DNA from 4 places in the Bacillus sp. FJAT-42376 genome. Region 1 is predicted to be linked to each of the others. Evidence: riboswitches for the same ligand, from Rfam matches in the RefSeq annotation. Region 1 holds a riboswitch; each other region holds the start of a gene.
The links. A riboswitch is a leader RNA that binds a small molecule or an ion and turns the genes downstream of it on or off. The one in region 1 is predicted to bind S-adenosylmethionine.
Positions count from the first base shown of each region.

Region 2: linked by a shared signal. The riboswitch ahead of metK (methionine adenosyltransferase) and the one ahead of CEF21_RS19190 (O-acetylhomoserine aminocarboxypropyltransferase/cysteine synthase family protein) in region 1 are both predicted to bind S-adenosylmethionine.
Region 3: linked by a shared signal. The riboswitch ahead of mtnK (S-methyl-5-thioribose kinase) and the one ahead of CEF21_RS19190 (O-acetylhomoserine aminocarboxypropyltransferase/cysteine synthase family protein) in region 1 are both predicted to bind S-adenosylmethionine.
Region 4: linked by a shared signal. The riboswitch ahead of CEF21_RS06445 (Na+/H+ antiporter NhaC family protein) and the one ahead of CEF21_RS19190 (O-acetylhomoserine aminocarboxypropyltransferase/cysteine synthase family protein) in region 1 are both predicted to bind S-adenosylmethionine.

Region 1 covers NZ_CP033906.1:3,803,698-3,811,351, reverse strand. Annotated here, with positions in the region: gene CEF21_RS19225 (acetyl-CoA C-acetyltransferase) at 1-40, shown strand, start outside; gene CEF21_RS19220 (acyl-CoA dehydrogenase family protein) at 67-1,851, shown strand; gene CEF21_RS19215 (arsenate reductase family protein) at 2,086-2,442, shown strand; gene gcvH (glycine cleavage system protein GcvH) at 2,492-2,875, shown strand; gene CEF21_RS19205 (YusG family protein) at 2,934-3,179, shown strand; gene CEF21_RS19200 (toprim domain-containing protein) at 3,379-3,726, shown strand; gene CEF21_RS19195 (thioredoxin family protein) at 3,747-4,055, shown strand; SAM riboswitch class I at 4,213-4,318, shown strand; gene CEF21_RS19190 (O-acetylhomoserine aminocarboxypropyltransferase/cysteine synthase family protein) at 4,359-5,693, shown strand; SAM riboswitch class I at 5,798-5,910, shown strand; gene CEF21_RS19185 (methionine ABC transporter ATP-binding protein) at 6,041-7,066, shown strand; gene CEF21_RS19180 (methionine ABC transporter permease) at 7,059-7,654, shown strand, end outside.
Region 2 covers NZ_CP033906.1:3,531,720-3,539,373, reverse strand. Annotated here, with positions in the region: gene CEF21_RS17705 (alginate lyase family protein) at 1-640, shown strand, start outside; partial or broken gene CEF21_RS17700 (dicarboxylate/amino acid:cation symporter) at 802-2,009, opposite strand; gene pckA (phosphoenolpyruvate carboxykinase (ATP)) at 2,316-3,902, opposite strand; SAM riboswitch class I at 4,417-4,547, shown strand; gene metK (methionine adenosyltransferase) at 4,760-5,953, shown strand; gene CEF21_RS17685 (response regulator transcription factor) at 6,246-6,935, shown strand; gene CEF21_RS17680 (sensor histidine kinase) at 6,932-7,654, shown strand, end outside.
Region 3 covers NZ_CP033906.1:1,866,427-1,874,080, reverse strand. Annotated here, with positions in the region: gene CEF21_RS09450 (pyridoxal phosphate-dependent aminotransferase) at 1-987, opposite strand, end outside; gene CEF21_RS09445 (carbon-nitrogen family hydrolase) at 1,091-1,897, shown strand; SAM riboswitch class I at 1,977-2,140, shown strand; gene mtnK (S-methyl-5-thioribose kinase) at 2,229-3,422, shown strand; gene mtnA (S-methyl-5-thioribose-1-phosphate isomerase) at 3,440-4,504, shown strand; gene CEF21_RS09430 (DUF2087 domain-containing protein) at 4,564-5,145, opposite strand; gene CEF21_RS09425 (methylated-DNA--[protein]-cysteine S-methyltransferase) at 5,435-5,914, opposite strand; gene CEF21_RS09420 (PAS domain S-box protein) at 5,915-7,654, opposite strand, start outside.
Region 4 covers NZ_CP033906.1:1,257,918-1,265,571, forward strand. Annotated here, with positions in the region: gene bcaP (branched-chain amino acid transporter BcaP) at 116-1,513, shown strand; gene CEF21_RS06440 (DUF3889 domain-containing protein) at 1,586-1,918, shown strand; SAM riboswitch class I at 2,239-2,344, shown strand; gene CEF21_RS06445 (Na+/H+ antiporter NhaC family protein) at 2,452-3,798, shown strand; gene CEF21_RS06450 (hypothetical protein) at 3,867-4,088, opposite strand; gene CEF21_RS06455 (acyltransferase) at 4,290-5,405, shown strand; gene CEF21_RS06460 (hypothetical protein) at 5,417-5,890, opposite strand; gene CEF21_RS06465 (YczF family membrane protein) at 5,887-6,171, opposite strand; gene CEF21_RS06470 (GerAB/ArcD/ProY family transporter) at 6,149-7,273, opposite strand; gene CEF21_RS06475 (Ger(x)C family spore germination protein) at 7,286-7,654, opposite strand, start outside.

The sequences.
Region 1 (7,654 bases):
CGGCGGTATGGGTGCTGCAGGCGTATTCGAACTAGTTTAATAGAATAATAAAATGGAGGGTTCAAAATGGCTAAATCATTGGAAACCGTAACTAAGGGCGGAAGCTTTTTAATTGAGGATGCATCCTTTGACCGTGTATTCACACCGGAGGATTTCACGGAAGAGCATAAAATGATTGCAAAAACGACGGAGGATTTTGTCGTAAATGATGTACTTCCACAGCTTGAAGACATTGAAAAACATGAATTTGATAAATCCGTTAAGCTTTTAAAGCAAGCAGGAGAACTGGGACTGCTAGGTGCGGACGTACCTGAAGAATACGGCGGACTTGGTCTTGATAAAATCAGCTCTGCTCTTATCACAGAGAAATTCTCCCGTGCAGGAAGCTTCGCGCTTTCCTTCGGAGCTCACGTAGGAATTGGGTCTCTGCCAATCGTTCTTTTCGGTAATGAAGAACAGAAAAAACAGTATCTTCCTGACTTAGCCGTTGGTGAGAGACTTGCTGCATATGCTTTGACAGAGCCTGGTTCCGGTTCAGATGCACTTGGAGCAAGAACAACTGCAAAACTGAATGCAGAAGGTACTCATTATGTATTGAATGGTGAAAAACAATGGATTACGAATTCTGCTTTTGCTGATGTGTTTGTTGTGTATGCAAAAGTTGACGGTGAACATTTCTCCGCGTTCATCGTTGAAAAAGAATTTCCGGGAGTTTCAACTGGGCCTGAAGAGAAGAAAATGGGAATCAAAGGTTCTTCTACACGTACACTGATCCTTGAAGATGCCATGGTGCCAAAGGAAAACCTTCTTGGAGAGCTTGGAAAGGGCCATGTAATCGCCTTTAACATTCTGAATATTGGCCGCTATAAGCTTGCTGTTGGGACAATTGGCGGCTCAAAAAGGGTCATCGACGTTTCCGTTCAATACGCGAACCAGCGCCAGCAGTTTAAGACACCAATTTCAAAATTCTCGCTCATTCAAGAGAAGCTTGCGAACATGGCTTCCAAAACATACGCTATGGAAAGCTCTGTATACCGTACGGTAGGTCTTTTTGAAGAGAGAATGAGCTTGCTTTCAGAAGAGGAGACAAAGGACGGCCGCGCTGTTGCTGCCTCAATTGCTGAATATGCGATTGAGTGTTCATTAAATAAAGTTTTGGGATCTGAAACACTTGATTATGTAGCGGATGAAGGAGTACAAATTCACGGCGGCTATGGTTTCATGCAGGAATATGAAGTGGAAAGAGCATACCGTGATTCCCGTATTAACCGGATTTTTGAAGGAACGAATGAAATTAACCGTCTCCTTGTACCGGGTACATTCCTTCGAAAAGCAATGAAAGGCGAACTTCCTCTTCTGCAAAAAGCACAGGCTCTTCAGGAAGAGCTAATGATGCTTATGCCGGAAGAAGTAGGAGAAGGCACACTTGAACAAGAAAAGCATTTGCTTAAAAATGCAAAGAAAATCGGTATTATGATTGCTGGTTTGGCTGCACAGAAATACGGTAAAGAATTACAAAAGGAACAAGAGGTTCTTGTGAATATCGCGGATATTGTGAGCAATATTTACGCAATGGAGTCAGCGATTCTGCGTACGGAGAAAGCAATCGCTGCTACAGGAGAGTCTAAAAACAGCCAAAAGCTTCTCTATACACAAGTATACTGCCAAGAGGCGTTTAACGAAATCGAAGCACATGCCAAGGAATCCCTGATCGCTATCGAAACGGGCGATTCACTTCGCATGATGATTTCCGCATTGCGCAAATTTACACGCTATACTCCAATTAACGTTATTGCAAAGAAACGTGAAATTGCGGCTGCAATCATTGATGCAAACCGCTATGTAAATTAAATATAATTTAATTAGAGCATGCAGGCCGGCCTGCATGCTCTTGCTGATTTTAAAACCCATTGCTGAAGATGCGTAAAGGGATTGAAAATGCAGCGTCTTTTCTTTTAAAAATGCTCCTCCTTGCAAACGAGCAGCAAAGGTGAGTAAAATAAGGCTATAACTTTTCAGTCAGCCTGATTGGTGAGGAGCGTTTATTTCTACATAATGGGAAGGCTGCATGGTACAATAAGGAGGATTACGTTGGACTTTTACTGGTATCCTAAATGCGGTACATGCCGGAAAGCGAAAAAATGGCTGGAAGAGCATGGCCACGAACTAAACGCTATACATATTGCGGAAAATCCGCCGAGTAAAGAGACATTAAAAGATCTTTATTCCAAAAGCGGTCTGGAACTGAAGAAGTTTTTCAATACAAGCGGTCAGAAATACCGTGAGCTGGGCTTGAAAGACCGTTTGAGCAGCATGAGTGAAGACGAAATGCTAACCGTTTTATCTTCAGATGGAATGCTTATTAAAAGACCGATTACAGCGAGCGGAAGCAAGGTCACTGTCGGTTTTAAAGAAAATGAATTTGAGCAGCTGTGGAAGTAAGAAGAGACTCTGTCTTTTCCATAAACAATAGAACTTTGGAGGGAATAAAATGAATACACCAAACGAACTTCGCTATTCCGAAGAACATGAGTGGGTAAAAGTAGAAGGCGATAAAGTACGAGTAGGCATAACACATTTCGCACAATCAGAGCTTGGGGACATTGTTTTCGTTGAGCTTCCGGAAGCAGGTACGGAGATTAAAGCAGACGAGCCATTCGGTTCTGTTGAATCTGTTAAAACCGTTTCTGAGCTTTATGCACCGATCAGCGGTAAAGTTGTGGAAGTGAATGAAGACCTGGATGACAATCCTGAATATGTAAATGAATCTCCTTACGAAAAAGCATGGATGATCGTAATTGAGCCGTCTGATTCAAGTGAGATTGAGAACTTAATGACAGCAGAACAATACACAGAAATGACCAACGAAGACTAATTTAACCAGCATTTCATAAATTAAGTTGGGCCATCCTATGTAAAAAGGAGGGCTCACTTTGACATTTAAAAAACAGCGCATTGATGTAACGGATAAAGTAACCGGCAAATTTTCTAATGGTCAAATGAATCTTTATTTGGACAATCAGCCGATCGGAACCATGACTTACGGTGAAAATGGCAGCAAATTTGAATTGAAAAGCGGAATTGAGCAAGCGGAGAACCGTTTTTTTCAAATGGCTGATGTTCCCGAAAAACGGGATGAAAAGTACGTGGACTGCGACGATCAAAACGGCTGGTGTTAACAATAAGGCAGTGGAGCCGTCCACTGCCTTATCTTCATTCTTCCATTTGCTTTACTCTTTGAATAAGAAACTGGTCTTGCTTAAGCGGAACAGCTAATGATCCGTATAATGATTCCTTCTCAAAAAAGGCGGGATGGATTCAGCAGGAAACATCTCAATGAAAAGAGAATAATGTAAAGAAAGACAAAATGAATAGGTGATGCTCATGTCAGAGGCTTCTAAAATCATTATTGTTGAAGGCAAGTCCGATAAAATTAAAATTCAGGAAGTCATCAATGAGCCTGTAGAGATTATTTGTACAAACGGCACGATCAGTCTTTCCAAAATGGATGAACTGATTGATGAATACTTTGACAATGACGTGTATGTGCTTGTGGATACAGATGAAGCAGGAGAGAAGCTTAGAAAGCAGTTTTTAAGGGAATTTCCCGAGGCTTCCCATTTGTACATTGATAAAATGTATAAGGAAGTAGCTTCAGCTCCAGAGCATCATATTGCTTCTGTACTGCTTAGTGCGAACATTGATGTTCAGGCGAAATATTTATAGCAAGGAGTTCTGGTTTGGCGATGATTGAAATAAATGCAGAAAACATCCCGGCACTGATAAAAAGCGACCGGTTTATTTTATATTTGTATACACCATTTTGCGGTACATGCCAGCTTGCAAAACGTATGCTTACAGTTGTGGATGAAACATTGCCGTCGACCGACCTGTACATGGCCAACCTCAATTATTTACCGGGGTTTGCTGAAAAATGGGAAGTCGAAAGCGTCCCGTGCCTGATGATTTTTGAAGAAGGAAAGCTTCAGACGAAGCAATATGCTTTTCAATCAGTAGAGTTTTTATACAACCTGATTTTAAAAGACGGCGCATAATGCGGCGTTTTTATTTTTGTTTTGACAAAATTCCTTTTTACCCTCCTAATTTCCGGGGCAATCATCATATTTCTCGGGAAATATTCCACACAGGAAATAAGTAAATGGTTGCCAAATATCTTAAATAAAGGTAATATAAAGAAAATTCAAACAAATACTCTTATCAAGAGCGCTGGAGGGTACTGGCCCGGAAAAAGCGCAGCAACCGGTCTTTAGGATACGGTGCTAAATCCAGCAGAAGGAGAACTTCTGGCAGATGAGAAGAGACGGCTATCCACCTCTTCTCCGGAAGGGGTTTTTATTATGAAAACAGGGGGAATTGGAGTGAGTGAAAAAATCTTCAGGCAGGAAACGGTAGCAGTGCACGGAGGCCTTAAAGAAGACCCGGTAACAGGAGCCAGAGCTGTTCCGATTTACCAGTCAAATGCGTATCTTTTTAAAGATACCGATCATGCAGCAGATCTCTTTGCTTTAAAGGAGCCGGGGTATATTTACACAAGAATCCATAACCCTACGGTTACGGTATTGGAAGAACGGGTAGCCCAGCTTGAAGGCGGAGCAGGAGCTTTAGCTGTTTCAAGCGGAATGGCTGCCATCACTCTCGCGATCCTGAATATTGCTGAAGCAGGGGATGAGATTGTTGCTGCATCGAACTTGTATGGAGGTACATACAATCTATTCGCAAACACACTTCCCAAATACGGAATTAAAACCATTTTTGCAGATGCCTCCCGCCCGGAATCTTTCAAAGCAGCCATTACTCAAAAAACGAAAGCCATTTTTGGCGAAATCATCGGAAATCCGAGCCTGCAGGTACTGGATGTAAAAGCAGTGGCTGACATCGCGCACGAAGCCGGTATCCCTCTCATTGTCGATAATACTTTTGCCACCCCGTATTTATGCAGGCCAATCGAACATGGTGCGGATATTGTCGTGCATTCTGCTACTAAGTGGCTTCTGGGGAATGGGACCACACTGGGAGGGATCATTGTTGATGGAGGAAAGTTTGACTGGTCTACCGGAAAGTTTCCATCCTTTGTAACCCCTGATCCAAGCTATCACAATATTGTTTTTGCAGAAGCGCTTAGGGAACTCGCCTATATTGTGAAAGCAAGAGTTCAGCTATTGAGAGACTTCGGTCCGGCGCTCAGTCCGTATAATGCTTTTCAATTTACGCTCGGTCTGGAGACTCTCCATGTCCGTATGAAGGAGCATATTCATAATACAAGAAAGGTGGTCGGCTACCTGCAAAACCACCCTGCTGTAAAGTGGGTGCTGTATCCCGAAGCAGATGGACACTCTTCGAAAGCACTGGCAGACCATTATTTGCCTAAAGGGGCAGGGGCTGTTATCGTATTTGGAATTGAAGGCGGTCTGGAAGAGGGAAAAGCCATCATCAATCATACAAAATTATGGTCACATGTAGCGAATGTGGGAGATGCAAAGAGTTTAATTATCCACCCTGCCAGCACGACCCATCAGCAGCTTGGCAAAGAAGAACTCGCTGAAGCTGGGGTTCCGGAAGACATGATTCGCCTGTCTGTCGGTATAGAGCATGCCGATGACCTGCTTGAAGATCTGGAGGAAGCCATCTTTGCTGCAACAGGCAAACGGTCGCTAACAGCCAGTGCAAAATAATAATACATTTTTTGTTGACACCTCTTTTCTATCGTGATAGAATCACTCTCAGATCTGAAATATTTATAAAATTTCAAACCATCCCAATTGAATAATAGATTGTTCTCTTATTAAGAGAGGTGGAGGGACGTGCCCTATGAAGCCCGGCAACCGTCAGTCAGCGGACTGAAATGGTGCCAATTCACTCAAAATGCCCAGGCGTTTTGAAAAATGAGAGAAAGGTATCCTGAATATTAATGCCTTTCTGCTCATCTGTGCAGAAAGGCATTTTTGTTTTTACAACATTGGACGGTTTACTTCTTCTTGAGCTTTTAATTTTCAGATCGTATGAGAGAGAAGGTGAAGGCATGATTACGCTAACTAATGTGTCAAAAGTATATTCGGTTAAGTCGGGAAGCATCAAAGCGGTTGATGATGTGAATCTTGAGGTTCAAAAAGGCGAAATCTTTGGAATCATCGGCTACAGCGGTGCAGGAAAGAGCTCTTTAATCAGGCTGTTAAACGGACTGGAAATCCCGACGTCAGGGACCGTTGAGGTAGCAGGGAACCGGATCGGTGAAATTAAAGGGAGTCAGCTTCGCAAGGCAAGGCAGGAAATCAGCATGATCTTCCAGCATTTTAATTTGCTTTGGTCCCGTACGGTTTCTGATAATATCGCTTTTCCGCTGGAAGTTGCAGGGATTCCAGCAGCGAAGCGTAAAGAACGGGTTAAAGAGTTAGTCAGGCTCGTTGGGTTAGAAGGAAGAGAGAACGCCTATCCTTCCGAGCTGAGCGGAGGCCAAAAACAGCGGGTAGGAATTGCCCGTGCCCTGGCCAATAATCCAAAAGTGCTGCTGTGTGACGAGGCAACATCTGCGCTGGATCCCCAGACGACGGATTCCATCCTTGAGCTTCTTGTTGATATTAATGAGAGACTTGGATTGACCATCGTGCTGATTACGCATGAGATGCATGTAATCCGTAAAATCTGCCATAAGGTAGCCGTAATGGAGGATGGGAAAATTGTTGAAGAGGGAGAGGTCCTGAATGTATTCAGAAAACCTCAGGCCCCGATTACGAAACGTTTTGTTCAGCAGGTTACAGAGCCTGAAGAAACAAAAGAGACAATTGCCCACCTAATTGATTCCTATCCGTCAGGCCGGATCATTCAGCTGACATTTGTAGGAGATTCGACCGAGCAGCCGGTTGTTACGAGCCTCATCCGGAATTACGATGTGAAGGTTAATATTCTGCAGGGGAAAATCTCCCAAACGCAAAGCGGCGCCTATGGAGCCCTATTCCTTTACATTGACGGAGAAGAAACAGAAATGGACCGTGCTCTGCAATTTTTAGCCGACAATCAAGTAGAAGTGGAGGTGGTTGCACATGCTTGAACAATGGCTACCTAATGTAGATTGGGCAGATGTATGGGAAGCAACTGCCGAAACACTCTATATGACTGCATTTTCAGTAGTGGCGACGTTCATTTTGGGATTGCTGCTCGGGCTTTTGCTCTTTTTAACTTCCAAAGGAAATGTTTGGTCCAACAGAACGATAAACGTGATTGTATCAGCCTTTGTTAATGTGTTCCGTTCCATTCCGTTTATTATCTTGATTATCCTGCTCATTCCTTTTACGAAAGCAATCGTTCATACGATTCTCGGTCCGAATGCAGCTTTGCCTGCATTGATCATCGGGGCTGCACCGTTCTATGCCAGGATGGTCGAAATCGCGCTCCGTGAGATTGATAAAGGAGTCATTGAAGCAGCCCGCTCAATGGGTGCTTCTACAGGAACAATCATTTGGAAGGTTCTCCTTCCTGAGGCTATGCCTGCGCTTGCTTCCGGAATTACCGTAACGGCTATCGCTGTAGTCGGCTATACCGCAATGGCTGGGGCCATTTCAGCCGGGGGACTTGGGAATCTTGCTTATTTAGAAGGATTCCAGCGAAGCCATAACGATGTCACCTTCATTGCAACCTT
Region 2 (7,654 bases), 270 kb from region 1:
CTATCAGACAAATGTACCTTTACAGCCTCTTGATCGTCCAATGGGCAAAGGCGGAGGCTATGATTATTTCAAAAATCAGAAAGGGGCCGGCGGAATTGAATCGGGTTGGAGCAGCAGATGGGATCAAAATGGGAAAGGTCTGCGCACATACTCCATTCCTTTTCAGCCAGCATCCGTGTTTTCAGCCGATGGCCCGGGCCCATCCTCATCGCCGAATGAACTGACTCCGGTCATGATTCAAAGGGTAAATGGCCATTCAGCCCAATTTGTAACGATTCTGCAGCCTTATTCAAATGAAAATGCACCTGCCGCAACAGGAAAAAGAGTTGGGAATCATGGTGTAAGAGCAGACAGTTCAGGAGGCTCCTATCATTTTTATCAAAATTATCAGCAAACTGAAGCCGGAAAACTTACTGCGGCAAAAGCCCATTCCAAACTTGGACTGGATTTTAACTTCGACGAGAATACGGGCACATCTCTTTCGGCGGCAGGAGAATTAAAAGTGATTCTCAAAAATGCAGAAATGCTCGAAAAAACGACGCTAGTATTCAATAAAGGATCCATTAAATCCGTTTCTGTAAACGGAAAAAAGTGGAGAACGGCTACAAGCGGCGGTTATATCATGGCGTTTCAAAAGTAAGAAAGCACTACTTTAGAGAAAATAATGGTATGGAAACCCCCCGGTCAGCCGGGGGTTTTTTCTGTATAAATCGTCTGTGCTTAAGGAATGGGTTTGGCTGACTGCAAAAGGGAAGTGGTCTTTAAGATGGATTTACCTTACAGTCTCTCGTTTTTTGGTTTTTATGATGCAGCCTGACCGGAAATCGGACGATTTTTCTTTTTTCCCAATTTGCTTAACAGAATGGACAATGCGCCGTCTCCTGTTACGTTTGCTGCTGTTCCGAAGCTATCCTGGGCAAGATAGAGGGCAATCATTAGAGAAACCATCGTTGCATCAAATCCCAGCATCGACTGGAGAGGTCCAAGCGCTGCCATAACGGCACCTCCCGGCACACCCGGTGCAGCAATCATTGTTACCCCAAGCATAAGAATGAACGGAAAAAGGGTTTGAAAAGAAGGGCTTGAAAAGAAGGGCTTGTCCCATTCAGGAGCATGACTCCCATCGCACAGCTTACCAGTGTAATGGTACTGCCGGATAAATGAATGGTTGCAAACAGCGGGATGGTAAACTCTGCTGTTCTTTCATCTGCTTTCCCCGTCTTTTTAATATGATCAAGCGTGACGGGGATGGTAGCAGCTGAAGATTGGGTTCCGAGCGCAGTGAAATACGCCGGGAGCATGATTTTAAGCAGTTTAAACGGATTGCTTTTTGAAATCGCCCCTGCTGCTGAATATTGCAATAGAAGCATAATAAAATGAAGAATAATAATCATAGCGAATACTTTTGCAAAAACGGAAAGAATCGATTCAACCTGGCCTCCGAACGTCATATTCGCAAAAATTCCAAAAATGTAAAAAGGAAGGAGCGGGATAATGATGACGGCAATCAGTTTTTCGACAATCTGCCTAAAGTCTTCCAAAACCGCTACTAACGAATTTCCCTTGATGGAAGCCATCCCGATTCCGAGTGTAAATGCCAGTAAAAGAGCGCCTACTACGTCCATGATCGGCGGCATTTCAATTTCAAAAAAGGGCTTTTGAAGAAATTCCTCGGGATTTCCCATTTTGTTTAGGCTGAATCCTTCCGTGAATCCAGGCAAAAGGATTGATCCGGCAAAAAAAGCAAGAAGTCCTGCAGCAATGGTAGATGCATAAGCTGTCCCTGTGGCCCATCCAAGCAGTTTTCCTGCTCCTTTTCCGATTTGGCCTATTCCGGGTGCTATAAAGCCGATAATGATGAGCGGAATCACAAAGTTAATAAAATTGCCAAAGATGCCATTGAAGGTAGCGAAAAAGCGAATGGCACCTTCAGGTAAAATTTTACCGGCAGCAATGCCGAGAAGAATGGCGAGAAAAATTTTCGGTAACAAGCCTAAACGGAAATTCATGATGTCCTCCTTGAAAATACATTTGTTCGTTTGAGAAAGATGTTATTAAGATAACATAAAAATGAAGAAGGTGTATATAAGTTTTAAATTTTATTATTTTGGAAGATTTTTTTAGGGAGACAATGACCGTTAATAGACATGAAGGGGGAAAAGTGAGGCCCAGTTCTGTTAAAGAAACAGATTCCTGCACAAAAAGGGAAAGACACCATTTGTGCCTTTCCCTTATAAGGAGCTATTCCTTTATAATTTTAAACTGGAAATGAGCTGTAATCAGTATTTGATAACGTCAGCATGACGATTTAGATTTTAGACAAGAGGTCCGCCAAGCTCGGCAATCTCCGGTCTGATGGAAGAAAACTTCGTAAAGTTGTGATTGAATTTTTCAGCGAGCAATTTAGCTTTCGCCTCATAGGCTTCTTTGTTTTCCCACGTTTTAGATGGAGTGAGCACTTCATCCGGAACTCCTGGCACATGGGATGGAATGCTCAGGCCGAAAATAGCATCCTGATGCATTTCTGCAGAAGCAAGATCCCCTTCAAGTGCTGCCTGAATCATCGCTCTTGTGTATTCAAGTTTCATCCGCTTGCCTGCTCCGTATTCTCCTCCGGTCCATCCGGTATTGACTAAGTATACATCTGCATTATGCTCTTCAATTTTCTTCCCGAGCATTTCAGCATAGCGCTGGGCAGGAAGAGGGAGGAACGGAGAACCGAAGCATGTAGAGAATGTCGCTTCAGGCGAAGTAACTCCCCGTTCTGTTCCGGCAAGCTTGCTCGTATATCCGCTTAAGAAATGGTACATTGCCTGTTCCTTTGTCAGCTTACTGATCGGAGGCAATACACCAAAGGCATCAGCTGTCAGAAAAATAATCGTATTCGGATGACCGGCAATACTCGGAAGGACGATATTATCCATCGCTTCCAAAGAGTAGGCGGCTCTGGTATTCTCAGTGTAAAACGCATGATCATAGTCCGCTTCCCTGGTCGATTCATCGACAACGACGTTCTCCAGAACGGAACCAAACCGGATGGCGTTGAAAATTTGGGGTTCTTTTTCTTTTGAAAGATTGATGCATTTAGCATAGCATCCGCCTTCAATGTTAAAGACTCCGCTGGATGACCAGCCATGCTCATCATCTCCGATCAGCTTGCGGTTCGGATCGGCAGAAAGAGTTGTTTTTCCAGTTCCGGATAATCCGAAAAATAGAGCGACATCGCCTTCCTGGCCAACATTAGCTGAGCAGTGCATCGGAAAAATATCGGATTCCGGAAGAAGATAATTCATAATGGAGAAGACCGATTTTTTCATTTCACCCGCGTATTCTGTTCCGCCAATCAGAATGATTCTCTTTTCAAAGGAAATCATGATGAACGTTTCAGAGTTCGTTCCATCAATGGAAGGATCCGCTTTGAAATTGGGTGCTGATACAATGGTGAACGGTTCTGTTTCTGCAGGGTCCGATCCGGCATCCGGGCGGATAAAGAGCTGATTTGCAAAAAGGCTGTGCCACGCATATTCGTTCACAACCTTAATAGGCAGACGGAATCGTTCATCTGCTCCTGCAAATCCGTCAAATACGAACAGCTCTTTCTGTGTTTTTAAGTATGAAAGTACTTTATGATAAAGTTTTTCAAATGTTTCGCTGGAAATGGGCTGGTTAACCGTACCCCATTCAATTTTGCTTTTTACGCTATCTTCTTTTACAATAAATTTATCTTTAGGAGAACGGCCAGTATATGCTCCAGTCGTTGCACGGATGGCACCGGTTGAAGTAAGAACGGCTTCGTTTCTAGATAGAATTTTTTCAACTAGCTGCGGTACTGATAAATTGTGATAAACATGTTCCCCTTTAAGTAAAAGCGAAAGCTCGTTTGTTGCCGCAAGTGAATTCATCCCCATACCTTCCTTTGCTCGTAATTAAATGATTCATAAAAAGTATAACACATTAAACTAATTAGTCTATACTAATAGATGTATTTTACGTTCAGCCTCAGAAAATGCAACTGCACATGACCAGAAAGCATAAAAATATTAACTGAACTCCGCATCTGCTGAATGACAGCAGAGAATTTCTTTATAGCCCTGCCGGCACAGGATAACAGCTTGATACTGGCTGCACTCGTAATTTTCGCGGCATGAGGGGTTGGGCAGGCGGTGAGCCTCCTCGCTGCTTTGCGGCTGCAGGATATTACCTGTCCCGCTGCTCTAGGCAGGAGACCCTCGCCTTCCGCTTTAATCAGCAGGTGTTAAACAATTAATCAACAACATGCTTTAATTAGCCTTTTTTTGTAACGGGGCAGAATGAAAAATGATCCTGTGAACCGTCTTGTCTGAACTCTATAAATCCTTGTCAATTTATGTTGACATCTGCCTCAAAACTGAGGTATCATATGTCCTTGAACGGATTCTCTTATCCCGAGCTGGTGGAGGGACAGGCCCTATGAAGCCCAGCAACCTGCAAGATTCTGAAAACATTCTGTTTTCTCTCATGCAAAGGTGCTAACCTGACGCAAGGCTGTAGTCCTTGAGCGATAAGAGTGAAAGGCTGAAAAATAACTCCTTTCCTCTATTAAGTAGGAAGGGTTTTTTTATGCAGTCTGGAATCTTTTTCCTTAGGTTTTATAATGGGAAAGATTCTTAACATAAAGCAAAAGATAAGTAGTGGGAACGAGTTCCGTCTCAAAAAATGAGGGGAAGTACATAACTGAACCTTGCCAATAGAACACCCGATTATCAGAGGAGGAATTACTATGTCGATTAAACGCCGTCTTTTCACATCAGAATCCGTAACGGAAGGCCATCCGGATAAAATTTGCGACCAAATTTCAGACTCCATCCTGGATGCCATTCTTGCAAATGATCCGAATGCACGTGTCGCATGCGAAACTTCTGTCACTACAGGTCTTGTACTGGTTGCAGGAGAAATTACGACTTCCACTTATGTAGACATTCCAAAGATTGTTCGTGAAACTGTTAAAGATATCGGCTATACGCGTGCAAAATATGGTTTCGATGCAGAAACCTGTGCTGTCCTGACATCCATCGATGAGCAGTCCGCTGACATCGCGATGGGAGTGGACCAGGCCCTTGAAGCGCGTGAAGGAACGATGACTGACGCTGAAATTGAAGCAATTGGCGCAGGAGACCAGGGATTAATGTTCGGATTTGCGTGCAACGAAACGAAAGAGCTTATGCCTCTTCCGATTTCTCTTGCCCATAAGCTTTCACGCCGTCTTGCAGAAGTGCGGAAAGAAGAAATCCTTCCATACCTTCGTCCGGACGGAAAAACACAAGTAACGGTTGAGTATGATGAAAATGATAAACCGGTCCGTGTGGATACGATTGTTATTTCAACTCAGCATCACCCTGAAATCTCTTTGGAGCAGATTCAGCGCAACCTTAAAGAATTTGTTATCAAACCTGTAGTTCCTGCAGAACTAATCGATGAAAACACAAAATACTTCATCAACCCGACAGGACGTTTCGTAATCGGCGGACCTCAAGGGGATGCAGGTCTGACTGGCCGTAAAATCATTGTTGATACGTACGGCGGATATGCTCGTCACGGCGGCGGTGCATTCTCAGGCAAGGATGCAACAAAAGTAGACCGTTCTGCTGCTTATGCTGCGCGCTATGTTGCAAAAAACATCGTGGCTGCCGGTCTTGCTGACAAATGTGAAGTACAGCTTGCATATGCAATCGGTGTAGCACAGCCGGTATCCATCTCCATCGATACATTCGGAACAGGCAAAGCAAGCGAGGAAGTTCTTGTTGAAGCGGTTCGCAATAACTTTGATCTTCGCCCAGCAGGCATTATTAAAATGCTTGACCTTCGCCGTCCAATTTATAAGCAAACTGCTGCATACGGCCACTTCGGCCGTACGGATGTAGAGCTTCCATGGGAGCAAACAGACAAAGCAGAAGCACTCCGCTCTGTCCTTTAAGAAACGGCAAATAAAGCCCGGAACCAATTTGGTTCCGGGCTTTTTGTTTTGGAAGGAAATGGGATGATCTTTTTATTGGAAATACTCGTTTTCTTACAAAGGGCAATTATATTGTTAATAGAAAATTAATCTTTTGCTTATGCTTTGATAATCATACGGGGATAAGATGAATTCAGGATAAAGAGCATGATTCTTATCTATTTAAGTCAGGCTGGGATATAGTAAAAGGATAAAGCCGCTTATAAACATTTCTTCCGTTTATCTAACGATATGGAAAAAGGGGTCAGAGAGTATGAAGAAAGTGTTGCTGGTCGATGATGAGCCTTCCATCCTTGATGTATGCCGCCGCTATTTGGAGCGGGAGGGGTATATGGTAGACACCGCTTTGAACGGGATTGAAGCCTTAGAAAAATGGAGAAACGGAAAACCTGACTTGATTATCCTTGATCTCATGATGCCGATGAAGGATGGATGGTCTGCGGCTGAGGAGATCAGGATGGAAGATGAGGATGTTCCGCTGATTATGCTGACTGCCCTTGGCCAGGAACGGGACCGCCTCCTTGGACTGACGCTAGGTGCAGATGATTATTTAACTAAGCCTTTCAGTCCAAGAGAGCTTGTCCTTAGAGTAAAGAACATGCTGAGAAGAACGGCAAAACTCAAACCTGAGACAAAGCACTCGATCTCAATAGGCTCCATATCGATTGACTCCTCCACAAGGGAAGTAAAAGCAGAGGGTGCGGGTATTGAGATGACCGCTAAGGAATTTGATGTACTCTGGCTTCTGGCCAGCCATCCGGGTCAAGTGTTTTCAAGGTCACAGCTGCTTGAAAAAGTATGGGGGTATGATTTTTCCGGGGATGGAAACACGGTCAATGTTCATATCAGGCGCCTCCGGGAAAAGCTTGAGAAGAACCCTGCGGAACCTGAGTACATTAAAACGGTATGGGGAATCGGCTATAAATTGGAGCAGCCGGTATGAGAATCAGAACTACATTGATTCTGGCAAATTTTTTGTCTACCTCTCTCATTCTGGTCTTTTTGTTTATCAGTTTCGTGCAAATGTCCATTCCGAACCAGTCGATCCTCATCTTAACCATTATTACTTTTGCAGCTGGCACAATCTCTGCATTTGCATATTTCTTTCTTACGGATCCGCTCATGAAAGCTGTCAACCAAATCAAATCTGAGTCGAAAAAAATGTCCCAGGGAGAGTTTGATGTCAGGGTTGCTGAAAAAGGACCGGCAGAAATTAAAGAACTTGGCCGTCATTTTAATGAGATGGCAGTAAAACTGGATCGCATGTTTCAGGAAGTGAGGAAGTCTGAGGCATACAAAACAGAGCTGATTGCAAATGTTTCCCATGATCTCAGGACACCGATCGCTTCCATCTTATCTTATGTGGAAGCCCTTCAGGACGGGATTGTAAAAGATGAAGCAGAAAAAGATGAGTATCTTGAAACCATTAAAAAAGAATCCCATCGCTTAAGCAAGCTTATTCAAGAGCTTTTCGAGCTTTCACAGCTTGACAGCAGGCAGATGCCCTTCCATCCGGAGCCTGTTCACGCTGATCAGATTGTGCTGGATGTGCTGCAGCAGTTTGAGCTGATTTTTAAAGAAAAGAAAGTGCATCCCGAAGTGGACATTGACGGACAACTGCCACAGGTCCCCGTTATGAGGGAGCATATAATCAGGGTTTTA
Region 3 (7,654 bases), 1.9 Mb from region 1:
CAGCCAGGCGAAAAAACTTCCTTTCGGTGCCTGAATCTCCCAGCCGATACTTCTGAATGCCCGGACGAGCGTGTTCCTTCGGTTTTCATACATCTCAACGAGCCCGCTTATGCTTTCCCGCCCGTTCAGCAGCGCTGCCGCAGCGGCATCCTGAACCGCGCCAAACACGCTCACGTACATATGGTCCTGAAACAGATTAATCGCCTCAATAACAGATCGATTACCTGCAGCAAAGGCCACTCTCCAGCCCGCCATGTTGAACGTTTTGGACAGGGTATACATTTCAATTCCCACTTCTTTTGCACCCGGAGTCTGCAGAAAGCTCAGGGGCTTTTCCCCGTCAAAGCCAATCGCACCGTAGGCAAAATCATGGATTGTACAAATATGATGCTTACGGGCTAATCGGACCGTCTCTTCAAAAAATTCCTCTGTTGCCGCTGCCCCTGTAGGGTTGTTCGGGTAATTCAGGAACATAAGCTTTGCTTCATCCAGGACTTCCGGCTGGATGGTTTTATAATCAGGCAAAAAACCGTTCTCTTCAAGCAGCGGCATTGTGTGCATTTCCGCTCCCGCCATTTCCACTCCGGACCAATAGTCGGGGTAGCCGGGATCCGGTACGAGGGCCATATCTCCAGGATTCATCAGGCACTGCGGGAGCTCCACCAGGCCTGCCTTTCCGCCAAACAGGACAGCGATTTCCGTTTCTGGATCAAGGGAAACGCCGTATTCTCTTTGATAGAATGCTGCCGCTGCTTCCTTCAGTGACTGTTTCCCTCTGAAGGGAGAATATTTGTGATTCAGCGGGTCTCCGGCAGCTTTTTGCAGGGCCTCTACAATAAAGGACGGGGTCGGCTGATCCGGGTTCCCCTGTCCAAGGTTAATGATGTCATAGCCTTCTTTTATCTTTTTTGCCGCCTTCAGGGACAGTGCTGCAAAGAACTGTTCTGGCAAACGGCGGAGCAGCCGGGATGGCTCAAATTGGTTCAATTTTTTCACCTTCTCAAAAAATTCTTGAAATTCTAGTCCCAAATCATATAGTGTTAGGTACAAAAAGTAAAGCAAAAATTTACCGATAGAAAGCTGGGACGGGATGACATACACCATTAGCTGTATTCAATACGATATTGCATTCGGAGATCCGGAAGAAAATAAACGGCGTGTTGCCGAAGCACTTGAAGAAGCGCATAAGGCTGGTAAATCAGATTTTATCGTTCTTCCTGAATTATGGGATACCGGGTACGATCTGACAAGACTGGACGAGATTGCTGATGCCGGTGGCCGGGATGCCCATCAATTTCTCTCCTCCCTTTCAAAAAAGTATGGGACGACGCTTGTTGCAGGTTCGATTGCTAAAAAATCCGGCGATGAAGTGACGAACACGATGCTCATTTATGACAAAGAAGGAAATCACATTCATGAATACAGTAAGCTTCATCTATTCAAGCTGATGAACGAGCACCGCTATTTAACGGGCGGAAAAGGAAGCGGCCTTTTTACAGCGGACGGCGTAACCTGTGCGGGCTTCATTTGCTATGACATCCGTTTTCCTGAATGGATGCGCGAGCATGCTGCACAGGGGGCGGAAATATTATTCGTAGCGGCAGAATGGCCTCTTCCGCGTCTTGAACACTGGAGGTCCCTGCTCATTGCAAGAGCCATCGAAAACCAGGCATTTGTTGTAGCATGCAACCGATCCGGATCGGATCCGGAAAACGAATTTGCCGGCCATTCCATTGTCATTGACCCATGGGGCAATATTTTGGCCGAAGCGGGAAAGGAGGCAGAAATTCTGCGGGCTGAAGTGGACTTGGAAGAGATTAAAAAAATCCGCAGCCAAATTCCTGTCTTCCAGGATCGCCGTCCTGAATTTTATCAATCATTTGTAAAAAAGGATTGACAGGTGCATTCTTGTACTGGTAACATTTTCATCAAGTGATTACAAAACAATAAAAACATTCAAAAAATTATAAATGAAACTCTTATCGAGAGTTGGGAGAGGGAATTGGCCCGTTGACCCCAACAGCAACCGACCGTAATACCATTGTGAAATGGGGCGCAAAAGTCAGCGCCGGAGCTATACGCTCCATAAGGCACGGTGCTAAATCCGGCAGAAAGAATCAATCTTTCTGGGAGATAAGAGGTGCGAAGACTGTCTCTTCAAGCCTCTTTCTCAAAAGGAAAGAGGCTTTTTCATTTGTCTTTATCAGGAAATCAGGAGGGAAATTAAGATGGCCATTCCACAATCATCACTTTATGAACCGCTTACTGAGAGCTCTGCTGTCGCACTCGCAGTCAGACTCGGACTATTCGAGGACCAGACAGTCCTTCACTGCGAAGAAATCGGCGACGGCAACCTAAACCTTGTCTTTCATATCACCGATCCCAAATCCGGCAAAGGCGTCATTTTAAAACAGGCGCTTCCCTATGCAAAAGTGATCGGCGAATCATGGCCGCTGACGCTGGACCGGGCACGGATTGAAAGCAGCGCCCTTGTGAAACAGGCAGAGTTCGTACCGGGGCTCGTACCCGAGGTCTTTTATACGGACCAGACGCTGGCAATCACAGTAATGGAAGACCTGTCTCATCTGCAAATCGCGAGAAAAGCGCTGATGGAAAGAAAAAATCTTCCGGCACTGGCAGGGCATATTGGAACGTTTATGGCGAGAACCCTATTTTATACAAGTGATTTTGCATTAAAGCCTCATGTTAAAAAGCAGCTTGTCCAGCAATTCTCGAATCCGGATTTATGCAAAATCACAGAGGATTTTGTCTTTACGGATCCGTTTTTCGACCATGATTCCAATGATTTTGAACCAGAGCTGAAGGAAGCGGCCGAAGCACTTTGGGCAGACACTCACGTGAAGCTAGAGGCCGCGAAGCTGAAGAGGAAGTTCCTGACGGAGGCAGATGCTCTGCTCCATGGAGACCTTCATACCGGAAGCATCTTTGTAAGTGAAACCGAAACAAAGGTAATTGATCCGGAATTTGCCTTCTTTGGGCCAATCGGATTTGACCCCGGCCAGTTTATAGCCAATCTCCTGCTAAATGCTCTATCAAGAGATGAGCACGAACAGGATTTCATTTTTGAAGCGATTGAAGAAGCATGGAACACCTTTGAAGAAACGTTTACGGAAGCATGGAAAAAAGACAGTCTTGAGCGTTATGCAGAGGTTGATGGCTATCTCGAACATACATTGGAATCCATCTTTGAAGATACGATCGGATTTGCAGGCTGTGAGGTGATCCGCCGCACTATCGGCCTTGCCCATGTAGCCGACCTGGATACGATTGAACCGTACGAAAGAAAAATTGAAACAAAAATCCAAAGCTTGGAACTTGGAAAGAAACTGATTAAACAGCGCCGCAATATCACGGAGCCCGGCCAGCTGAAGCGTTTTTTCCGCCATGCCATTGCACGTTAACAGGAGGATTCTGCAACATGACAAATTTATCATTTTCCATACCCCGTTCAGTAGAATGGAAGGACAGCTCTATTTCCCTGCTGGATCAGCGGAAACTTCCGTCCGTAACGGAATATATAGAATTAAAGACGATTGAAGATGTATGGGAATCCATCCAGAGTCTAAAAGTGCGCGGAGCTCCAGCCATCGGCATCACGGCTGCATTCGGGCTTGCCCTTTCCGCTTCCCATTATGAAGAAACAGATATTCACTCTTTTCATATCAGACTGAAAAAAGAGCAAGCCTATCTTGCCGGCTCCAGACCGACTGCTGTTAACTTGGCCTGGGCTTTAAACCGGCTGGAACAATCCTGCCAAAGAGCCCAATCTGTAAATGAAGCCAAAACCATTCTTATCCATGAAGCGATTCAAATTCAAGTGGAAGATGAAGAAACCTGCAGACAAATCGGGCAGCATGCGCTAAAGCTTTTTCAGAAAAAGGACCGGATCATGACCATTTGCAATGCCGGCTCGATTGCTACCGCGCGCTACGGTACAGCTCTCGCTCCGTTTTATCTGGCGAAAGAACAGAATTTCCCGCTGGAGGTTTTCGCCTGTGAAACACGGCCTGTGCTCCAGGGTGCGAGGCTGACCGCATGGGAGCTTATGGAAGCTGGGGTCGATGTAACCTTAATTACCGACAGTATGGCGGCTTTCACGATTCAGGAGAAGAACATTTCAGCCATTATTACCGGTGCGGACCGGATCGCAAGAAATGGAGATACGGCAAATAAAATCGGAACCTATAATTTAGCCATCCTGGCAAAAGCGTTCAACATCCCTTTTTACATTGCTGCCCCCCTTTCTACCTTCGACTACAGCATTGAAACAGGTGCGGAAATTCCTATTGAGGAGCGGGATCCAAAGGAAATCACCGAACTTGCAGGGGTGCGGATCGCACCGCACGGCGTTCCGGTGTTTAATCCGGCTTTCGATGTGACCCCGGCAAACCTGATTACCGGCATCGTGACGGAGAAAGGCGTTCTCACCGGAGACTTAAAAGAAGCCATCAGCGTCCTGTTCAAAGAGGAATCAGCTGTTTGATCCATTAGAAAAAGAGCCTCGGCACAGGCTCTTTTTTTGTTTGCTTATATAAGCGGAGGCTATCCTTCAATTCCCGCCCACAGCTCTTTTGGATTGAGTTCATATATGCTGTTATCCCGATACATGATTCCGTTTACAATAAATTCTCTGCGGATTGTGGCAAAATCTTCGTGGAACCGTTTGATTGCTTCATTTATCTCTTTTTCGGTGTATTTTCGTCCTGCTTCGAATTCTTTCGCTATGTAGAAAAGGACCATAAGCTTGCGTTTCCGCTGAGAGGGGATCGTTTTCAATTTCCCTTCTTTTGTCAAATAGTTCTGAACGACCTTCATGTGCTCTCCGGACAGTTCTTTCACTCCCGTTCCCTCCTTCGGCTCCAAAAGACGGACAATATCCCCTGCATGGCTAGCAATGACCTTCTCCTGAAGAAAATAATAGATGGTGTTTTTTTCTCTCTTTTGATGCACAAGATTCATCTCTTTCAGCTTCGCCAAATGGTGAGTAATGGTTGGCGGAGTGAGCCCGAGGATCCCTGCCAGTGCCTGGCCGTGCTTCGGACCCCCGGACAAAATGGCAATGATTCTAAGCCTTGTCGGATCACCCATCGCCTTATGAAACTGGACTAAACGGTTTAGCTGCAAAAACCACCATCTCCTTATTCGATTATCATCTAATTAGATAATAATCTCACCACCAAGTTCTGTCAATTATTTTTGGAGTTTTACAATCAACTCTGCCTGTTCTTTAGATAGCACGTTTGCCTTCTGAAAAAGGGCTGCATATGCGGCCACTTTTGCCTGTCTGCCTGGCTTCAGCATGTTTACTCCTCCTTTATTGCCCCAGGGAAACTTTTATTCCTTTACTAAATAATATGTCGCTGCTGCATATTGGTGACAAGCGTAAAAAAAACCGGAAACAGTTCATCCGGCTTTATCTGTTAAATTCTATTTTCTCATGCTCCAGCAGAATAGCTTTCAAATCAGTTTTTGACCCGGCATATCCGGTTAGGGACTGATTCTTCCCAATTACTCTGTGGCAGGGAATAAAAATAGGCAGTTTATTCGCTTTATTTGCCTGTCCGGCTGCGCGAACCGCTTTTGGACTGCCCGCTTTTGCAGCAATTTCTGCATAATTCAGTGACTGGCCGAAAGGGATCTCCCTAAGGGCCTCCCATATCCTCATCTGAAAAGGTGTACCTATGATGGATAGTGGCAGGTCAAACTCATTTCTTGACCCGCTGAAGTACTCCTCCAGCTGTTTTTTTGCTTCTATTAATATTGGATAATCGGCAGCGGCTTCCTGACTGGAAGGCATAACAGATCCGGGAAGGTCGACCCTCGTTATAGATTCTCCATCTGAAACAACCCTTAATGGACCAATGGGCGTTTCAACACAAATATATCCTGGCACTTATTTCACCTCATGGTTTCCCGCTGGCAGTGTGATAAAAAAAGTCGTTCCTTTGCCCACTTTGCTTTCCACTCTTACCTTACCGCGGTGTTCTTCAATTATTTTATAGCTTACCATAAGTCCCAGGCCAGTGCCGCGGTCTTTTGTTGTATAAAAAGGCTCTCCCAGTCTTTTCAGCTTATCTTCCGGAATTCCGTTTCCTTCGTCTTTTATGGAAATACTGAGCTGATCGGGACCTTGCATTTTAAGGACCGATTTGACCGTTCCGCCGCCGGGCATGACTTCTATGGCATTCTTTAATATATTAATAAAAACTTGTTTCATCTGGTTCGGTTCACAGTAAATGGACGGAATGTCCCCTTCTTCGGACAGCTCGAGCTGAACGTTCGAAAAAATCGCCTGGGCATTGAGCAATTCCATCGTATCCTTCATGATTTTGACAATGCTGTTCTGTTCAAAATGTACAGCCTGAGGTTTTGCAAGCACAAGAAATTCTGTAATGATGGATTCAATGCGGTTCAGCTCCGACTTGATGACATTAAAATACATGCCAAAGTCGTCTTTAACACTTCCTTCAAGCAGCTGAATAAACCCTTTAAGGGCCGTCATCGGATTGCGGATTTCATGGGCAATCCCTGCAGCGAGCTCACCCACTACATTTAATGTGTCCGATTTCCGGAGCCTTTCTTCCAGTTCTTTTCGTTCTGTGACATCCCGGAAAATAGCCAAATGCATATTTTCATTTAAATTTAGCTTGAGAGAGAAATCTAATATTTTGTTTTGCCCGTTTTTAGATTGTAAATGAATTTCTTCCGTTCCTTCTTCTTCTTTTTGAAATTCCGCCAGAAAATCGGAAGGCTGCTTGCTTTTATCCGGGAAAAGCAGCGAATAAAGGTTGCATTGTTCAATTTCCTCATGCGTCATTTCAAATATTTTGGCGGAAACAGGATTTGCCGCGATAATCCTGTAATGACTGTCGAACAATACAATCCCTTCCAGCGCCCCGCTGAAAATCTTTCTGAACTTTTCTTCGCTTTCCCTCAATTCTTTTTCCATCCGGTTCCGGTCACTCACGTTGCGCAAAACGGTCAGATGCTGGCCTTCAAAGACATTTGCTTTGGAAGTGAATTCAAGGTCCTTGCATTGTCCGTTCGGCATGTGAAAGCGGAGCTCCTGCCTGATGGAGCCTGTCGTCATATAATGCCGGAAAGCCGCCTGATAACGCGGGTCTTCTTCATCGAGAAAATCTGTAATGGAACTTTTCAGCAAACCGTCCATGGAAAGCTCAAAAATACGGGTTGCCCAGCGGTTTGCTTTTAAAATCCTTCCTCTTTTATCCCATATCACAATGGCATCCATAGCATTTTCAAATATCTCCCGAAAACGGACTTCACTCTTATGAAGCTCTGCTTCCATGCTTCTCTTTTCGGTTATGTCCCTCATAATCGACATGTAATAGCCATTCAGAATATTAGCTGTGGTCGTAAATTCAAAGATTTTCCTTGTGCCGCTTTTCAGGCGCACAGGGAGATCTCCTTTGGCTTTTCCGGATTTGGATAACAGTTTCCACGTCTGTTCAATTTTAAAATGGCTTTCTTTATCAATAAAGTCTTTGAGCCGGTAGGAAGAAAGCTGATTTTTCTGAATTTCGAAGTTCTGGCAGAAGGATGTATTGGCATCTACTAGCCGTCCATGGTGATCATAGATAACAATTCCGTCCAACGCGCGGTGAAAAAGATC
Region 4 (7,654 bases), 1.7 Mb from region 1:
CTTAATAAATTAAATTTTCAAAAAACGGTTGATTTTTCGACATCATTCGATTAAATTAAGGATATCTCAAAAATTATGTAAATATTTCAGAATATTTTGAACAGCGGGTGATTGGATGAGTGTATTCAGGAAAAAATCGATTGATCAAATTATCAGAGATTCAGGAAGTAAAGGGGTGTCCCTGAATAAAACGCTTGGAGCGTTTGACCTGACGATGCTCGGGATTGGAGCCATTATCGGGACTGGAATTTTCGTATTAACAGGGGTGGCCGCGGCCGAGCATGCGGGGCCTGCATTGGTTTTATCATTTATTTTGGCCGGTATTGCCTGTGCATTTGCAGCATTGTGCTATGCTGAATTTGCTTCAAGTGTCCCGGTTTCCGGAAGTGCTTATACATACAGCTATGCAACATTCGGGGAATTGATGGCTTGGATATTGGGCTGGGATTTGCTGCTGGAGTACGGTCTTGCCTCTGCTGCGGTTGCAAGCGGATGGTCCGGCTATTTCCAGGGATTGCTGGCCGGATTCGGCCTTCATCTTCCAACAGCCCTGACCAGTGCGTATTCACCCGAAAATGGAACGTATTTTGATATTACGGCAGTTGTGATTGCCTTTTTAATTACCTTCCTTCTGACAAAGGGAGTAAGAGAGTCAGTGCGCCTTAATGCTATAATGGTGATTCTTAAAATCGTCGTCGTGCTTCTTTTCATCGCAGTGGGAGTCTGGTACGTAAAACCGGATAATTGGACACCGTTTATGCCATTCGGTTTCTCAGGAGTTGCTGCAGGTGCAGCGACGGTATTCTTTGCCTATATTGGATTTGATGCCGTATCCTCTGCAGCCGAAGAAGTAAAGAATCCGCAGAAGAACATGCCGATTGGGATTATCGCTTCCCTTGCGGTATGTACAGTCCTATATATTGTAGTTTCCGGAATTCTGACGGGGATTGTTCCTTATACAGAGCTTAATGTGAAAAATCCTGTTGCTTTTGCGCTAAATTATATTAATCAGGATTGGGTAGCAGGTTTAATCTCGATTGGTGCCATTGCCGGAATGACGACGGTTCTTCTCGTGATGATGTACGGCCTGTCCCGTCTGTTTTATGCGATCAGCCGTGACGGACTGCTCCCGAATGGACTGTCGAAAATTAATAAAAAGACAAAGACGCCGGTTAAAACGACTTATCTTGGATGTGTGCTTGTTTCCATTTTTGCGGGCTTCATTCCCCTGGATGAACTCGCTAATCTGACAAGCATCGGTACTCTTTTCGCTTTCATGTCCGTTTCCATTGGAATCCTTGTTCTTCGATCATCCGGACAAGGCAATCAGGGCGGCTTCAGAACCCCGCTCGTGCCGCTTGTCCCGATTTTAGCATTTGTATCCTGTGCGTATTTGATGCTTCAGCTTCAAAAACAGACATGGATTGCCTTTGTCATCTGGCTTGCAATCGGATTGGTCGTTTATTTTGCCTACGGAAAAAAACACAGCTTGCTGAATAAAAAAACTGGATAAAAAAGGCGTGCGCAAGCACGGCTTTTTTTTCTGTTTTGCGCCACCCTAAAAGAAAAAGGGATGTGCTGCACAATGAAAAAATGGATATCCTGCTGTCTGATTACCGCAGTATTAGCAGGGATAGCAGAACCAGGGGCTGCATATGCCCAAACGCATCAGCAGGAACCGGCCTATGCAAAATGGTCAAGGATTGCCATCATGGAGGCGAAAAAGAAGTATCCGGATGCGAAGCTGCTCGATTATTTGCATATTGGTCAGGAAGATACCGGTACAGGGACAGTCAAAGAGAAGTTTAAGTTATGGGTGCGGCAGGGTACAAAAGAGTTCGGCTTATATGTAACCGTTGAGTATGATCCAAAGACACAGAAAGTGAAAAAAATTGATTTTAAAGAATCTGACCGCTGACAGGCTGGATTCAAAGGTCCGAAACACAGGATTTTGCAAATCCTGTGTTTGGGCATGCATTAGAACTCATTTTTTTTTAAAAGCGTAAAGAAGTGTTGAAAAAGAGTGGTAAAAAAAGTAAGTCGAGGTAAAGGGTATACGTGAAGTGTGGAATCGTATATCTTTTTATGATAGCATTGTAAGGGTTTTCCTAATGTTTTATCAATCCAAATGTTTTTTCAGGAAAGTAAAAAGAGGGAGATTTTTGTTTGACATTTTTTGCGGCAGCCAGTAAGGTAGTAAAAGATTGTTTTTGAAAACCCCCATAAATTGATTCCAACTTCTTATCATGAGAGGCGGAGGGACTGGCCCTGCGATGCCTCGGCAGCGGACTTATTAAGAGTGCTGTGCCAAATCCAGCAAGCTTCCATGCTTGGAAGATAAGAAGAGTGTCCTGACCATTGTGTATTAAGGCCTCTTCTTAAAAGGATAAGAAGGGGTCTTTTTTATAGCTTGAAAAAAAGGGAAAACAGAATTGTTGTGAGGTGGAGAACATGGATAGAAAGAATGGATTGAAAGCAAATCCGGTGGCCTTATTGCCATTGATGATTTTCATAGCGCTGTTTATTTTAGCCGGTGTGATTACGGGCGACTTCTACAAGCTTCCGATGGTAGTGGCGATCCTTGTTGCCGTTGCTGCTGCACTGTTTATGAATCGAAAGGAAAATCTGACGTCAAAGGTTGAACGGTTCGCCAAAGGGGCAGGGCATCCGGATATTATGATTATGGTCTTTATCTATATTCTTGCCGGTGCGTTCTCTGAAGCGGCAAAGGGAATGGGAGCAGTTGAATCAACCGTTAATCTTGCGTTAACGTACTTCCCTCAAAGTTTCCTTGTTGTCGGGTTGTTTATTATCGCTGCTTTTGTTTCTCTATCAATGGGAACTTCAATGGGGACAATCGCAGCCCTCGGACCGATTGCTGCAGGAATAAGCGGCGAAACAGAAATTCCAGTCGCTCTTGCGGTTGCATCCGTTATCGGAGGCGCGATGTTTGGGGATAACCTGTCCTTTATCTCCGATACGACCATTGCTGCGGTCCGGACACAGAAGACCGAGATGCTGGACAAGTTTAAGACGAACTTTTTCATCGTGCTTCCCGCAGCGATTGTTACAGCTGTTATTCTGATCATCATTTCGCTTGGAATGAACTCAGCGGTTGAGCCGAAGGATTTCAGTTTCGTTAAAATGCTTCCTTACCTCGGAGTTCTCATTGCAGCTCTCGCTGGATTAAACGTTGTAGCTGTTCTTGGTGGAGGGATTGTTTTGACCGGAATCATCGGGCTTGCGGATGGAAGCTTCAGCCTTCTGTCCTTTTCTCAAACGATGATGAAGGGGATCTCTGGAATGTCCGAGCTTATCATCCTATCTGTTCTGATTGGCGGAATGGTTGAAATCATTAAGCATAACGGCGGGATTGATTTCCTTCTTAATGCAATGACGAAAAACATCCGTACAAAAAAAGGAGCGGAGTTTGGCATAGCCGGACTTGTCAGTGCGACAAATCTATCGACTGCCAACAACACCATCTCGATTATTACAGCCGGTCCGCTGGCTAAAAATATTGCGGATCAGTATGACATCGATAGAAGAAAATCTGCCAGCATCCTGGATATTTTCTCCTGCAGCGTGCAGGGACTGATTCCATATGGTGCGCAAATGCTTGCAGGTGCCCAGCTTGTTAAAGCTTCTCCTTTAAGCATTCTGCCATATACCTTCTATCCGATGCTTACACTTCTATGCGGAATTTTAGCCATTGCCTTCGGTTTGCCGAGACTGAAACCGAAAGCAGGAAGCAAAAAAACGGATGCCGGCAAACTGGAAGAGAACTATACGAATTAATGGGAAACGGGGCTGTAGCCTCATTAAACTTATAACAGGGAGACGCTTCTAAGCGTTTCCCTGTTTTTTTACGAGTAAAGAAGCGGGACAGGTATCGGATGCTTTGCTCCCTCCAGTACGAGCAGCCGGAAATCAGCCAAATCAAACACGAAGTCTGCCTGTAGGAATGTTACAAAAAAAGAAGGTTCGCTAAATTTCGACAGAATTTGCGTGCTGCTTTCTCCGCTTCTTGTAAACCCTTGATTTACCGCCATTCTGCCTTTTTCAGCAATTAATGACAATAACACCATTTTAAAGCCATCTTAGTTAAGAGATGACTTTTTGCTTACGCGCTATTTGTGTGAGTTAGCGCTTACAAGTTCCGTTTCTCTATCTTAAGGCCTTATGTCCAAAACTGGACCAAAGATGGCTTTTGATGGAACAGCCCCATTTCGCTTTCGTTTACGATTAAAATAATGGAGGAGTTATTTTTATATAAAGGAGCGATTGATATGGCAAAAGAGGCTGGCAAGAAAAGCGGTAAATCGTATTTGTTTGAAATTCATTTCCTGCGTGCTTTCGCTTGTTTAGCGGTTGTGGCGGTACATGTGTCTGCGACAAATTCCGGTATGAACAGCGATACGTATAACTGGTTTTCTTATTTTCTGAACCAGATCGGCCGGTTCGGAACCCCCATTTTTGCGGTAATCAGCGGTTTTCTTTTGTTTTTCCAAGTACGGAACAAAGGGTTCCAGTTTGGGAAGTTTATGAAGTCACGCTTTGCCAAAGTCATTATCCCGTTTATTTTATGGAGTGTAGCCTACCGTTATATGATGTACATTTATAACGGGCAGGGAATCGGCGATCCGATGGAAGAACTGGGAGGATTCCTGCAGGGGAAGGCATTTTATCATCTTTATTTCATTTCCATTGTTGTGCAATTTTATCTTGTTTTTCCGCTTCTTCAAAAACTGTTCAGAACACAGACAACCATTATAATTTTTCTGTTTGTGTCGTTTTTAATCAGCTACAATATGTACGGAATAAAGGCCCCGTTTGATGGACCGGTCGGCGAGTTCATTGCGAGTAAATCCTTTATGCCCGTTTGGATTTTCTATTTTGCTTTTGGTGCGTTCCTTGCTTACTACTGGGAAGGAATCCGCAATTTCGCGCTAAAGCGTCCGATTCAAATGCTGATCCTTGCACTGGCTGTTTCTGCGGGAGCTGTCATTGAGTATAACGTGAAAGGCTATGTTTCAAACCGAAGACTTTCCAATTTGGCTAATATTCCGCTTCTATCCATAGCGACAATTGGAATTTACCCGCTTCTTGCCAGGCTTCAGGTCATTAAGCAGCCGCTCGTTTTAATCGGAAAGTATTCGATGGGGATTTATCTTATTCATCCTATGGTGCTGTATTTAATGGCCAGACATTTGCCGGAGTCTTATTGGAATGTTAACTATGTAGGCCTTATGTATATTGCCGTGATGGTGATTTGTGTCGCGGCAATCCGCCTGATTACATTTATTCCGCTCACGACGTTCCTTCTTCCTGTGCCGAAGATCAAGAAACCTGCCCAGGAGAAACAAGTGGATGCTGCTGCAGAAAATGAAAGACAGTCTGCCTAGCGAAAAAGAGCTCAGTGAAATTCACTGGGCTCTTTTTTACTGTCTGTTTTTTCAATGAGCATTTGATATCCATAAATCACAACAGCCCATATCATGGATACGCCAAACATATATGGGGGCTGGAATTTGAGCAGCTTGAAGAGCTTTTTCTTTTGGAAAAAGAAGGCGATTGGATAGGCAAGCAAAAAATCCATTAAAGAATTGGCCAGCAGGTAGCGGAAAAATTTACCGTACGTCAGATGGAAGATCCAAAGGGTTCCGGTAAAGAACGGACCGAAAATAAAGCTTAAATTGACACTGGCTTCTCTTTTTTTTCCGCCCGGCACCCGCCAGTAATGATAGGCGTCTGCAAGAATGCTTTCTACACATAAAATCAGCGAAATAAAGATTCCGGATGGCAAAAAGCGGAGGAGCTGCTTTTTGTTCATAAACAAGAGAGAGAGCAATGAGAGAATGGCCATCAGCCGCTCAGGATACTTTTTCATCCGTTTTTTCCTCCTTTACTGAGCTTTTTTTTTCCTGATTTTACGGAAGTGACAGATAAATAAATGATGATCAGCAAAGCGAAAATCATAAGAGAAAATAAGTCGTTCATAGAAGAGGTTTTCAGCTCATAGGTAAACGTCTTGGCAACCATCTTCCATGAATAGCCCTGATAAAGATCGATACAAATCAAGGCTGCTATCAAGGCTGCTACTATAGTCAATGAAAATATGATGGTTTTTATTTCTGTCAGGATACGTTTAAATTTCTTTATAAATTTCATTGGATGCCCCTTTTTTCTGAGCCTTTTTTTTCTTTAACCAAAGTATTCCCAAGATCAGGGAAGGAAACACCATTTGAAAGGGGATATGAAGGAAGTATGGGACAAATACGAGCCCTTCCTGAAAATGCTCATATTGGGTATTGGCGATAAACAGCGAGCAGGCAATGAGGGAAATGCCATATATCAGAGCAGGAGGGATCGGATTTTTTGTTCCGGTCAACTCGACGGTTCCTCTTAATGCCGCATAAAAGAAGAGGAATACCTTGGAGAATCCTACAATGATCATGAGAATGACGACAATCGAATCAAGGCGCTGAATAAAATCAGAGATATTGATGAGCGACACGGTCGCAAGGATCGGGAAAACAAAGTTTTTCGTCATTTCCGCTCCGAGGATGGAAACATGCAGCGCAGCAGTGGTAACCAGCACAAGGGTGGCCAGAAAAATAGAAGAGAGTGTAATTTTGACCAGTTTTACACTGTCACAGACGAGCGGATAAAACATGGTGAACACCACCATTTCTCCAAAAGGAAAGGTCATAATCGTCGGAAAAATCGTTTTTAAAATCGGCATCGGTCCATTTTGTGCAATGGGCAGCAATTCATGAAGATCAACAATTCCTGAAATGACTTCGAAGGAAACCACAATCACAAATGGGATGGTAATGGAATAAAACAAAGGTTTCGATACAGCTGCGATCACGTGGAATCGCTTAATGCCAAAGTACATGACGGCAAGCATCATAAAGCTGCTGATGACGACCAAAAATGTTTCGTCATAGGCGGTAATAATGAGCAGCTCACCGAAATCCCTTAAAACCCGGGCACAGATATATAAGAAGTAAAGAATATATAGAGACGAAGCGAGGGCGCCCGCTTTTTTCCCGAGCAGCGCAAGAAGAATTCCTACCATGGTCTTTTTGCCGGAAAGTTTTGCGAGAGCAATGTAAATGAGAAAAAGGGGAATGCTCGCTGCATAGCCAAGCAAAATGGCAAGCCATGAATCCTTCATTGCCTGTTTAGCAGGATCAAGAAGGATGGCGCTACCTATTTCAAATATGAAAATTAAATAAAACAGCTCCTTCGCTGACACTCTGCTCATTTTAATCCCTCTTTACATATGGCTTTCAATGACTCCGCCTCTCAGCAGCTCAGTCGATACTTTTACATGAATCTCTGCCTCTTCAAATAGCTGATCCCACTGGTGTTTAATCCGTTTCCATTGCTGTGCATCCTCAGTAGCCAAAATTTGTCCAAAGCCAAACAGATCGGTTTTATGATCTTGAGCGATGGAGATGGATTGCATGATTTCAGATCTTAATTTCGCCGTCATTTCATGCTCGAGTCTCCGGATGATTTCTTCCGTCAGTTTCTTATTTTTCATGCAGCCAAGCGAATACAGCTCGCTTCTTGTTCTCACATTCACTTTGATAACGGCTCTTCCGTTCTCTACAGCTACTTGGGAAGAGGATTTTGAGAAGGG